Aliamphritea ceti: one gene and its partner. The protein of the gene in region 1 binds, or shares a complex with, the protein of each later gene. Links are inferred from orthologs where the notes say so. Each region holds a gene or a part of one and is shown on either strand. Other genes may lie near its edges. The genes, in order: OCU49_RS05640 and sdhA.

Evidence for each region.
Region 2: the proteins of OCU49_RS05640 (region 1) and sdhA are in contact, whole or in part, in a crystal structure (PDB 6C12), measured with the Escherichia coli proteins. The link is inferred for Aliamphritea ceti from one-to-one orthologs.

What each region holds. Positions count from the first base shown.
Region 1 is NZ_AP025282.1:1,232,587-1,240,314, forward strand. What follows is about bases 3,053-5,719. They hold OCU49_RS05640 (FAD assembly factor SdhE), read left to right. Parts: upstream 3,053-4,089; coding sequence 4,090-4,350; downstream 4,351-5,719. Other genes in these bases: OCU49_RS05635 (ATP-grasp domain-containing protein), read right to left, coding at 3,053-3,684; OCU49_RS05645 (protein YgfX), read left to right, coding at 4,328-4,795; nadB (L-aspartate oxidase), read right to left, coding at 4,814-5,719. Also shown: OCU49_RS05620 (amidohydrolase), read right to left, coding at 1-378; OCU49_RS05625 (DMT family transporter), read right to left, coding at 389-1,303; OCU49_RS05630 (AraC family transcriptional regulator), read left to right, coding at 1,479-2,411; more of OCU49_RS05635, read right to left, coding at 2,455-3,052; more of nadB, read right to left, coding at 5,720-6,406; RNA polymerase sigma factor RpoE, read left to right, coding at 6,663-7,247; OCU49_RS05660 (MucB/RseB C-terminal domain-containing protein), read left to right, coding at 7,323-7,728. UniProt on the Escherichia coli protein: An FAD assembly protein, which accelerates covalent attachment of the cofactor into other proteins.
Region 2 is NZ_AP025282.1:3,141,902-3,146,596, reverse strand. The notes cover bases 1,573-4,533. They hold sdhA (succinate dehydrogenase flavoprotein subunit), read left to right. Parts: upstream 1,573-2,145; coding sequence 2,146-3,921; downstream 3,922-4,533. Other genes in these bases: OCU49_RS14400 (succinate dehydrogenase iron-sulfur subunit), read left to right, coding at 3,934-4,533; sdhD (succinate dehydrogenase, hydrophobic membrane anchor protein), read left to right, coding at 1,797-2,144; sdhC (succinate dehydrogenase, cytochrome b556 subunit), read left to right, coding at 1,573-1,803. Outside these bases: gltA (citrate synthase), read right to left, coding at 1-573; more of sdhC, read left to right, coding at 1,426-1,572; more of OCU49_RS14400, read left to right, coding at 4,534-4,638. UniProt on the Escherichia coli protein: Two distinct, membrane-bound, FAD-containing enzymes are responsible for the catalysis of fumarate and succinate interconversion; the fumarate reductase is used in anaerobic growth, and the succinate dehydrogenase is used in aerobic growth.

The DNA of each region.
Region 1 (7,728 bases):
GGGTTGGAATAACACTATGGCGTTTCCGAAGTCAGGGAGGTTAGTCGTTATATATGCGGCCAGTGCCAGTAAGATTGTCATGTGGCCGTCATGGCCACATTTATGCGAGATACCGCTATGCACTGAACGGTGAGCAAAACAGTTAAGTTCTTCAATGGGTAATGCATCAAGCTCTGCACGAAACAGGACTGTTGGTCCCGGTTTTTGACTGTCGAAACAAGCTGCAATTCCATGTCCGCCTATTCTGGTATAGAGCCTATCTGGCTGGAGTGACTCTAGTTGTAACCTGATGAACTCAGCCGTTGACTGTTCTTTGCCTGATAATTCCGGATATTGATGTAATTGATGGCGGATTTGTTGCCAATTATTAGTTTTCATAGTCTTGATGTCACTTAGATAAATTGAACATGCGGGCAAAGCTGAAAGCCGGCGGTTTCAATTTGCTGAAGATAATAATGTTGCCGCTGATAACCAGCAGTAAACCACCAATTGACATAGGCGACCAGATATAGCCTTCATATACAGATGAAATACTTAATGCTACGACTGGGAATAAAACAGTCGCATAGGCCGCTGAATCAGGGCCGATACGTCCAACTAACATGAGGTAGGCTGTAAAGCCGATAACTGTACCTGGGATTGCCAGGTATAACAGTGCTGCCAGATAAGTTACGTCATGGTTTATAGTGAACTCAACGTTACTGATCAGGCTAATAATTAGAAGTATTCCAACGCCGTATAACATTCCCCAAGCATTGGTTGTTGGTGGTCTGAGGCCGCGCTGTTGATGACGGATGGAAAGCATGTTCCCCAGTGAAAAGCAGTAAGTGCCGGCTACAGCAAGTGCAATCCCTGGTAAAACTTGCCATAAATCCGTTTGTTGCTGAAGCTCAGGCCAGAACAGCATGCTGATACCAAGTAAGCCAAGTATTGCGCCACAGATTACCCGGATGTTGGGCTTTTTGCTGAACCAGAGCCAGTTATTAAGTGCGTTAAGCACTGTTGCCAGGGAAAAAACGACAGAGATAAGTCCGCTGGAAACGTAACCCGTGGCAAGGTAAAAGCAATAAAAGTTTACGCAGAATAAGCAGCTGCCCTGAAGCAGGCAATACAGATGGTCCTGGGTTGTGAGGGCTTGGCGTTTGTTAAATAGTTGCAATAAGCAAAACATGACAACGGCCGCTAATGAAAACCGATAGATTATTGATGCTTCGATGGCAACGTCACCGAGTTGTAGCTTTATTGCTATCCAGGTGGTTCCCCAAATAACGACAGTGAGTAGATATAAAAATCCGGTGAGCATGATGGCAGTTCCGCGATGTATGTTTCAGGTAAGTTCATATTGTTACAGTCAGGTGAGTTGTCTGGCTGGTAGGTTATTGCGTAATGGGTCACAGAAGGTGCGATTTTTGGTAAATTCTTGCGGTTTTATTTATCAGGTAATGGTCTGTGTCTGATAGGTGGATTAGCATGTAGTGATGAGTCAGCAGTTATTACAACAGGGTTCGCTGAAACAGCAGTCGTCTATGAGTCAGTGTAGTCATATGGAATATCTGGTTTTTAGCCAGTTAGATGCTTCTAAAGCAACGCTTGAACAAAGTGTTGATCTGGGGAGCGGTGTAGGTGCGGCTGTGTGGTCGAACGCTGAAGACTTTGTTGTCTATGAGGGGCCTGCTCATCATACTCTGAGTTGTTATCTTGATGGTGGCTACGATATTAGCCGAAGCCTGGAAGGGCAGCGCATGACTGGAGGAGCGCCGGGTAAAGTGTGTGTCATGCCTCAGGGGCATGAGTCATCCTGGGATGTCAGTGGCTACCTGCGTTTCTTTCATTTGTATTTTGATCATAATAATCTTGCGGAACTGACTACGCGTATCTGGGATCGCGAACATCAGGTACAAATGCCCGATCTGACATTTGAAGAAATAGCCTGGATTGATGCTTTATGTCGTAATGTGATTATGCCTTTGAACTGGGAGGCGCCGGCAGACCGTCTGACCTTGAGCAGTGCTGCCGATATGCTGATGACATATTTGTTGCAGCATTATGCCCGTCAGAATCACTTGCCGGATATATCTGGCGGTTTGGCGCCGCATATTAAGCGTCAGACTATTGAATATATGCATGCTCATCTTGAGCAAGGAGTGCGGTTGGAAGAGTTAGCTGAATTAGCGAATTTAAGCAGTTATCACTTTTCCCGGATGTTTAAACAGTCTTTGGGGGAGCCGCCACACCGTTATATGACAGAACTAAGATTGCAGAAGGCAGAGGATCTTGTCTTGAAAAGTCAGGTATCTTTAAAAGATGTTGCTTTGCAGTTGGGATTTAATGATCAGAGTCATTTTGGTAAAAAGTTTAAGCTACGTTTTGGTGTTAGCCCAGCGCAGGCACGCCGCTCTGTTCATTTATAACTACCCGGTTCCATTAAAGGTGCCGGGCGTTTTTGGCCGTCTTTTATTTAGACTGTAATGATTTTTCTTGAAGCATAATTAAGAAGTTATTGAATATTTTTTGCATCTGAGGGCGTTTGTAAGGATAAACTTCACTGCTATCCATGTCGTGAATATTTAGTGATGCACCTACTTCAAATATCAGTAGTTTGCCATCCAGTGTTTCACTGCAATCCATTCCGAAATAGTCCAGACCGACTGTTTCATGCAGCGTTCTGATCGCTGCTTCATGCCGTTTGGCAAAACCTTGTCTGAAGTTGCCCATTGCGCCGGCTTCCTCGAAACGTTTAGCGGCACTTTGCTCCATACCGGCATTACCGTAATGTACCATCCAGTGATCAGATACAGCCATGTGGGCCAGTTCAGGCTGACCGTCAATCATCACGACTCGGTATTTACGGAACTGACCATCATTGCTGCGATAATCTACATAGCGGGAAACAAAGAATTCCGGATCCGCATAGCGTTGCAGATAATCCAGTAAAGCTTCAGGCTTATCCAGTTTTTCAAGGCCTTGTCCGGCGTGAGAGTCTACCGGGCGAATAATAACCGGCATATCACCATCTACGATCAGTTCATCCAGAGGGGGATTGCCAGCGGCAACCTTTGATAGCTCTTCACGACTTACCCGAATAGTAATCGGCATGTCTATATGTTGCTGGTTTTGTAACTGATGACATATCAGATCCCGTCCCAGTACACTTATCGGAGCGGGCAGGTTGAGTAGCGGACGTGGCCAGAGATCAGCCCAGCTGTTGATATAGTCCAGCGTGGCGAGATTTCGGTCCAGTTCACTTAAGGCTACAATCGCAATGTCGTGATCAGGCAGTTCCTGCGGAAAAGGTAAAGCAGGATCCACGTAGAGAAGTTGCATACTAAAGCCCGCACCTTCGGCAATGAATTCCAGTGGTGTGTTAGTCATCAGGTTGCCGGGTGAAACTAATGCCAGTAGACGCACAGCATGGCGTTTTACTGAGGGCTCCAGATAATAGTGCTGCTGAATATCCAGAGCCTGCTGCTGAACCGCAACTCCGGTGTCCTGCTGGCCACGCAACTGGAGAAGAATCGACAGGTCTATAAGTGCCTGAGCATCACCTTTTCCGCCACGATCGATAAACTCGAGACCGAGATCGGTAAGGTCTTCACCGTGAAAAACCCGGGTCATTAAATTCGCCAGGCCATGCAAGTGAGGCGCCTGTAGTTTTGGATTGAATTGCGGAGCCGGATTATTCATGGCAATCCCTACATCTATTAACCAGGTAGAAGCCTGGCTTTGTAACAGACGTAAGAAGCAAGACTTATGCCACTAAAGAATAGTATCTGATTAATACGTAAAGATTCCCAATTGAGGTGAGCAGTTATAGAGGTGAATAGCTTTCTGATACCTTATTAAGTCTGTTTATTAGTGAGTGTGGTAGTAGTGGGTACTTACTTAATTCGTTGCTGCTTGCTTAACAGGATTGAAGGTAGTGCTTTTTTTCTTATCAAAGATGAAGGTTCCGGATGATTTATTTGCCGCTTTTGGTTGCTGAGCGGCAATTTCTCGCCGTAGTCAGATCAATACTTTGTGATACCACGCTTGCTCCTGATACGCTTAGTTTATATATTGCCCGCATAATTAAGTTGAGGAAGTCCTTAGATGTATACAGAAGAAGATGTGCGACGTTTAAAGTGGCAAAGCCGGCGCGGTATGCTGGAGCTTGATGTTCTGTTTGTGCCATTTGTTGAAGAAGCTTTTTCTGATCTTGATGAAACTGATAAGGATAGCTTCGTTAAACTGCTTACCTGTGAAGATACGGATTTGTTTGTCTGGATGATGGAGCGGGAAGAGCCTTCTGATCCGGATTTAAAGCGCATCGTTCGAATAATTCTTGACCGTGTTCAGCCCGCAGCAAGTTGAGCTGACCCCTTCACGTCGGCTCGGAGCGGTGTTCTTTGGGCTGGCGTTAATGACTGCTTATAGTCTTTGGCTGGTCATGATGCCCTGGTTCGTTTATGTACTATTGTATCCCGTCTTATTTGTGCTGTTAAACAGATGGCGGCGTCGTTATGTTTCATTAGAAAAAGAAAATTCTGTTTTGCGGTTACGTTGGCAGGCGAAGGAGCGGACGTTAGATTTGCGTCTGCAATCAGGTCAATGGCTGAACGTAACAGAAATAGAGCAACGAGTGATCTGGCCCTGGCTGACCGGCCTGCGCGTCAGGGTTGAACATCCGGAAATACAGGTTCTAAATATACTGGTATTACCGGATTCAGTGGCTTCACGAGGGCAGTACAGGCAGTTCAGAGTGATGTGCCGGTTTGCACGGGTACGTAATACGCAGGCAGAAACCGGTATTTTATAGTATCTCTGAATGAATCGATTACCAGTCGTAGTTGACCGGGGTAAGAATACTGTCGCGTGGTTCTGCATGGGTGTCTGGATAGTCCAGTGTATAGTGCAGGCCACGGCTTTCCTTGCGCAACATCGCGCAGCGGATAATCAGATCAGCAACCACAGCCAGATTACGTAATTCAAGTAAGTCACGGCTGATCTTATAGTTGCTGTAATAGTCGGTGATTTCCTGTTGTAACAAATCCACCCTGTGTTTAGCTCGCTGTAATCGTTTATCGGTTCGTACTATACCGACGTAATCCCACATAAAACGGCGCAGCTCATCCCAGTTATGAGCAATGATTACATCTTCGTCCGAATCGGTAACCTGAGATTCATCCCAACCGGGAATTTCTGGTAATTCGCAACTTTCTTTTAATGTTTGGCTTATATGCTGAGCAGCAGAAGATGCATAAACAATGCATTCAAGCAGGGAGTTACTGGCAAGGCGGTTTGCTCCGTGCAACCCGGTAAATGCTGTTTCGCCAACTGCGTACAGTCCCTCGATGTCTGTACAGCCGTGTTTGTCAGTCATGATGCCGCCACATGTGTAGTGAGCGGCAGGCACCACGGGAATCGGTTGTTTCGTAATGTCTATGCCGTAGCTCAGGCAGCGCTCATAGATAGTCGGAAAATGCTGTTTGATGAATGCTTCCGGCTTATGCGAAATATCCAGAAATAAGCAATCAGAGCCAAGCCGTTTCATTTCATGGTCTATTGCTCTGGCAACAATGTCCCGGGGAGCTAACTCTCCACGGGCATCAAACTTATCCATAAAGCGTCTGCCATTGGGCAATAATAATTTACCGCCTTCGCCCCGTACTGCTTCAGTGATCAGGAATGACTTGGCCTGAGGGTGGTACAAACAGGTTGGGTGAAATTGATTGAATTCGAGGTTGCTGACTCTGCAACCTGCTCGCCATGCTATTGCAATACCATCGCCGGAAGCACCGTCAGAATTACTGGTGTAAAGGTAGGCTTTACTTGCGCCGCCGGTGGCAAGTACAACGGAACGAGCTTTAAATACGTCGACCTTTTCGGTTTTGTTGTTTAGTACGTAAGCGCCGATGCAGGCGTTACTCGCCAGATTAAGTTTACGCCGGGTAATCAGGTCAACAGCTATACAGTCTTCAAACAGGTCAATATTTGCGCTTTCAGCTGCTCGTTGAATCAGGGTTTGCTGAATAGCTTGCCCAGTAGCGTCTGCCGAATGAATAATACGGCGATGGCTGTGGCCACCTTCTTTTGTCAGATGATACTCACCATCCTGTTGGGTAAAGGGCACACCCTGTTCAATTAACCAGTCGATGCTACTTTTGCCCTGTTCTACGGTAAAGCTTACGGCGTCAGGGCGGCTTAGATTTACACCGGCGGTCATAGTGTCGTCAATATGTGCCTGAGGTGTGTCTGTGTTGTCGAGTACTGCAGCGATACCTCCCTGTGCCTGATAGGTTGAGCCACTGGTGAGGTCAGCTTTGCTCAATACGGCGATCTTGTATTGGTCTGACAGTTGTAGTGCCAGGCCAAGACCTGACGCACCGCTGCCAATAATTAAAACGTCGTATTGAAATTCTTTACCCATGAGAGAGATCCACAAACAGGAAGCTATTAATCAGCTGCTAATTATTGCCTGAACTGGTGGTCGTAACCAGTCAGAAATAATAATTCCGAAAAATAATTATGAAAAACATGACACATGTGGAACTTAACGTGCCAGGGGTGTTCTTAATCTATGATTTAGCGATCATAAAGTGAATTGATTGCAGGGCAGGCATTCATTTTTTCCTGCGGGCTGAATAAGATAGCCGTTATTGTAGATTTTTGTATTAAGGAAACGAATGTCTAGCGAAAGCCAAGCATCGGTTGATCAGAGGTTGGTTGAGCGGGTTCAAGCGGGTGATAAGACCGCCTTTGATCTGTTGGTTAAAAAATACCAACATAAGATTATTGGCCTTATTGGTCGTTATGTATACGACCATCATGAGGCAATGGATGTTTCACAGGAAGCATTTATTAAAGCATATCGTGCGTTACCTAAGTTTCGCGGCGATAGTGCGTTTTATACATGGCTGTACCGGATAGCTATCAACACTGCTAAGAACCATCTGGTTGCTAAGGGCCGGCGTCCACCCGATATGGATGTGGATGTTGATGATGCTCATCAGTTGGAAAGTGGCCGGGGTTTAAGAGATATTGAGAATCCGGAAAACAACTTATACCGAGATGAGTTGTCACAGATTGTAAGAAGGACATTAGATAAGCTCCCTGAAGATTTACGCGCAGCTTTATCGTTGCGTGAGTTTGAAGGACTGAGCTATGAAGATATCGCGAATATTATGGATTGCCCGGTGGGTACCGTGCGTTCCCGAATATTCCGGGCACGGGAAGCAATCGATAAAGAAATTGCTCCGTTTATACAATAGCGGTCTGTAAAGGCTCGCAGTTGTATATGGAAAAGGTGAAATGCGTACTACTTTTAGTGTGTGAGGAGATCAGCAATGAGTGATCATCAGCAAGAGACTATCTCTGCTTTGATGGATAATGAAGTCAGCGAGCTGGAATTAAGAAGTTTGCTGAAACGGCTGCCAGAAGATCAGCAGTCCGGTGAACAATGGCAACGTTACCATTTGGCGAGTTCTGTTTTGAGGCAGGATGAGTCCCCGGTTGTTATGGATATCAGCAATTCCGTTATGGCCGCATTGGATGATGAGCCGACTTATACAATGAAACCTGGTGCTGACACTACAGCCGCCAGAACGATTGGTTGGCGAGAATATTTGCTGAAGCCGGTTGCAAGTATGGCAATGGCAGCTTCTGTAACTGCTGTGGTTATTCTTGGCGCCCAGCAGTATAACGTCGGTACTGTTGAAGACGGTTTGGCTCAGAGTACGCCTAATACCGGCT
Region 2 (4,695 bases), 1.9 Mb from region 1 along the record:
ATTGCGTGGATACTGGAATGGCTGGCCAATGCTGTACTTGTAACACATAGCTGCAATGGTTGGCATCTTAGCGATCAGACGGAATGCACACACTTCGCGGTGGTGAGCGTCATCGATGTCCAGAGAGTCGTGGTAAAACGCGGACAGTGCGCCAACAACCGCGACCATGATAGCCATCGGGTGTGCGTCACGGCGGAAGCCGTTAAAGAAGTGCGTCATCTGTTCGTGAACCATTGTGTGGTTCTTAACAGTCTTAACGAATACTTCTTTTTGTTCCGGCGTTGGAAGTTCGCCATTTAAAAGTAAGAAACATACTTCCAGGTAATCGGAATTTTCTGCCAATTGTTCAATAGGGTAGCCGCCGTGCAGCAGTACGCCTTTAGTGCCATCAATATAAGTGATGCTAGACTCGCAGGCTGCCGTAGATACGAAGCCAGGGTCATAAGTGAACAGGCCTTTGCTAGTCAGAGCGCGTACGTCAACCACATCAGGACCTGTGGTGCCGGTATAAACCGGAAGTTCGATGACTTCCTCGAGACCATCGACCGTTAAGCGTGCTTTCTTGTCAGCCATTAGAGGCTCCTATCATTTCTGGTTATCTGAATGACTCAAGAGCCTTTGAGGGTACCTCGGGACCTGTGCTGCCTGTATATAAGGAGACGGTCGGGTTTCTCAGAGGCTCTTGTAATACTAGTCACGTTAGGGAAACCGCTCTTGGTCCAACGGCCAGATTGATAACAATCGATGGCGGTTGCCAAGCTTTTTTCAGGGTTTCGTCTGAGTCTCTGCTCGTAATAGGACCCAGACAATATAGAGACTTACACGAAATTGTCAATTTATATTCGGATTTCTGTGTTGCGGTGCAGCATGATGTGGTGGGTTGTGCTTTAGTCAAGTAAATTGCTTGTTTTTCATTGGGTTAATGGTTTTTTGTAAAGAGGTTTTTTAGAAGTTTATACCGCAGATAGCGACTTTTGTATGATTCACTGTCTGGTGGTATCGGTGATGTGGAATGTTGGTTTTTTTTAAAAAAATTCTTACTACTCATCCCGAGTGGTGAAGGTGGAATGTTGACACTATTATGCAGGCTGATCAAATTTCCCTGAGCCCACAAATGGCGCGGGTTTTAAGGTGGTGTATGCGACATTGTTTGTCGCATGGAGGAAAACTTATTGGGCGCTTTTGGTCCCTTTTTTGATGGTTTTTTGGCCTTGTAACTTGGCTGTAACAACCTAGACAAAGGGCTTAGAGGGCCGTTGCTTAATTGTAATATTAGTGCGAGCTGGTATACTCTCGCACCAGCTTATAGGCCCGTATTTAAAGGGTTGTAGGCGTTGGACCGAGGTACTTACTTTGTCTTTGAACACTACCCTTTTATAACTTAGCCCTGCGATCGGGCTAACCAATAAAGTGTGAACAAGAGCCGTGAACAAGAAAAGACCCGTAAACTTAGATCTACGAACTATCAAACAGCCTTTACCGGCGATTACATCCATTCTGCATCGTGCAACAGGTCTGGCACTATTCTTTGGTGCCTTTTTTATGCTGTATGCGTTAGGGATGTCTCTTGAGTCTGAGCAGGGTTTTAATGCTGCCGCGCAGATGCTGACAGAGAGCTTCTTTGCGAAGTTTATTGCCTGGGGATTGGTTTCAGCATTGCTGTATCACTTCTTTGCCGGTATCAAACATCTGATTATGGATTTTGGTCACTGTGAAGAGTTGGAGTCTGGACAGAAAGCCGCTAAAGCGACTTTGATTATTGCGGCTATCGCAATTCTGCTGGCAGGAGTATGGATATGGTAACTTCAATTACAAGTTTTGGTCGCAGCGGTTTATATGACTGGATGATCCAGCGTGTAACAGCTGTCGTACTGCTTGCTTATACGATCTTTATGATCGGCTATCTGTTAATGAATCCGGATCTGGATTACAACCAGTGGAGTGGCCTGTTTGAGGGCACAGCAATGCGTATCTTTACGCTGCTGACTATCCTGTCTCTGGCGGCACACGCCTGGATAGGTATGTGGTCAATCTCTACTGATTATATCAAGCCAACTGGCATCCGTTTTCTGTTCCAATCTGCGTGTGGTCTGCTGACCTTTATCTACGTCGTTTGGGGTGTTCAAATCCTGTGGGGAGCATAAGATGAGCAGCAAGTTACGTACCCTGACATTTGACGGGATTGTAATTGGTGGTGGCGGTGCTGGTATGCGTGCCGCGCTACAACTGGCCCAGTCGGGCCTGAATACTGCGTGTATCACAAAAGTATTCCCAACCCGTTCGCACACGGTATCTGCTCAGGGTGGTATTACCTGTGCGATTGCCAGTGATGATCCGAACGATGATTGGCGCTGGCACATGTACGATACCGTTAAAGGTTCCGATTATATCGGTGACCAGGACGCTATCGAATATATGTGTTCTGTTGGCCCGCAGGCGGTATTTGAGCTTGACCATATGGGTCTGCCATTCTCCCGTACTGAAGAAGGTCGTATTTATCAGCGTCCTTTTGGTGGTCAGTCTAAAAACTTTGGTGAAGGCGGGCAGGCAGCCCGTACCTGTGCGGCAGCTGACCGTACCGGTCACGCGTTACTGCATGCTTTGTACCAGGGCAATATTAAAGCCGGTACTACTTTTCTTAATGAATGGTTTGCAGTCGATCTGGTTAAGAATGCGGATGATGCGGTTGTTGGTGTTATCGCAATTTGTATCGAAACCGGTGAAACCGTGTATATCAAGGCTAAGGCGACTGTTCTTGCGACCGGTGGTGCTGGTCGGATTTTCCAGTCTACAACTAATGCCCTGATTAATACCGGTGACGGTATGGGTATGAGTCTGCGAGCAGGCGTGCCTGCGCAGGATATGGAAATGTGGCAGTTCCACCCAACCGGTATTGCCGGTGCGGGTGTGTTGGTGACAGAAGGTTGCCGCGGTGAGGGCGGCTATCTGGTGAATAAGGATGGCGAGCGTTTCATGGAGCGTTATGCGCCTAACGCTAAAGATCTGGCAGGCCGTGATGTTGTGGCCCGCTCGATGGTGCTGGAGATTCTGGCGGGACGTGGTTGTGGTGAAGATGCCGACCATGTATTCCTGAAGCTGGATCATCTTGGTGCTGATACTCTGAATGCTAAGTTGCCGGGTATCCTTGAGCTGTCACGTACATTTGCTCACGCTGATCCAATCAAAGAGCCAATTCCTGTTGTTCCTACCTGTCATTATATGATGGGTGGTGTAACAACTAACATCGGTGGTCAGGCTATCGGTGCTGATGCAGATGGCAATGATGTGGTCATTGATGGTTTGTTTGCTTGTGGTGAAGTTGCCTGTGTATCCGTACACGGTGCTAACCGTCTGGGCGGTAACTCATTACTTGATCTGGTGGTGTTTGGCCGCGCTGCGGGCATCCAGATTGAGAAGCAAATGCGTGAAGGTTACGAAGTTGCGTCTGCAAGTGATGCTGACCTGGAGCGTGCAATGGCGCGTCTGAATCGTTTGAATAACTCAACCGGTGGTGAGAGTGTTTCTGAAGTTCGTGCTGAGCTGCAAAAGACTATGCAATTGTACTTCGGTGTATTCCGTGAAGGCGAGAGTATGGAAAAAGGTCTGGAGCTGCTTAAAGAAGTGCGTGCGAAAATCTCAAATCTTCACCTTGAAGATAAGAGTTCCGCATTTAACACTGCACGTATTGAAGCGCTGGAACTTGAGAATCTAATGGAAGTTGCTGAGGCAACGGCTATCGCAGCTGTTACCCGTAAGGAAAGTCGTGGTGCGCATGCCCGTAACGATTTCACCGAGCGTGATGATGAGAATTGGCTGTGCCACTCTCTGTACCATCCGGAAACTAAACAGATTACCAAGCGTGCTGTTAACTTTGCGCCGAAGACAGTTGATGCCTTCCCGCCAAAAGTTCGAACGTATTAAGGGGTTGCCACGATGCTAGTAAGTGTATATCGCTATAATCCTGAGGTTGATGATGCGCCTTACATGCAGGATGTTCATATCGACATTCCTGGTGGTAAGGACATTATGGTTCTGGATCTGCTGCAACTGCTGAAAGATAAAGATCCGTCTCTGGCGTACCGTCGTTCATGCCGTGAAGGTGTGTGTGGTTCTGATGGCATGAATATGAACGGCAAGAACGGTTTGGCGTGTATTACGCCGCTGTCTGAAGTGGTTGAGAACGATAAAATTGTTCTGCGTCCGCTGCCAGGTCTGCCAGTTATTCGTGATGTTGTTGTTGATATGACTCAGTTCTATCAGCAGTACGAAAAGATCAAGCCATTCCTGTTGAATGATACGCCGCCGCCGGCAATTGAGCGTCTTCAGTCTCCTGAAGAACGTGCAGAGCTGGATGGTCTTTATGAATGTATCCTGTGTGCATGTTGTTCGACTGCATGTCCGTCATTCTGGTGGAACCCTGATAAGTTTATCGGTCCTTCCGGTTTGCTGCAGGCATACCGCTTCCTGGCGGATAGTCGTGATACGGCTACTAAGGAGCGTCTGGCTGATCTTGATGATCCGTTCAGTGTTTTCCGCTGTCACGGTATCATGAACTGTGTCAGTGTTTGTCCTAAGGGTCTTAACCCGACGAAGGCAATTGGTAAGATTCGTAACATGTTGTTGCAACAGGCAACCTGATTGTTACCAGGGCGGTCCCGAAAGGAACCGCCTTTTTTATTGCTTAAATTTAACTCA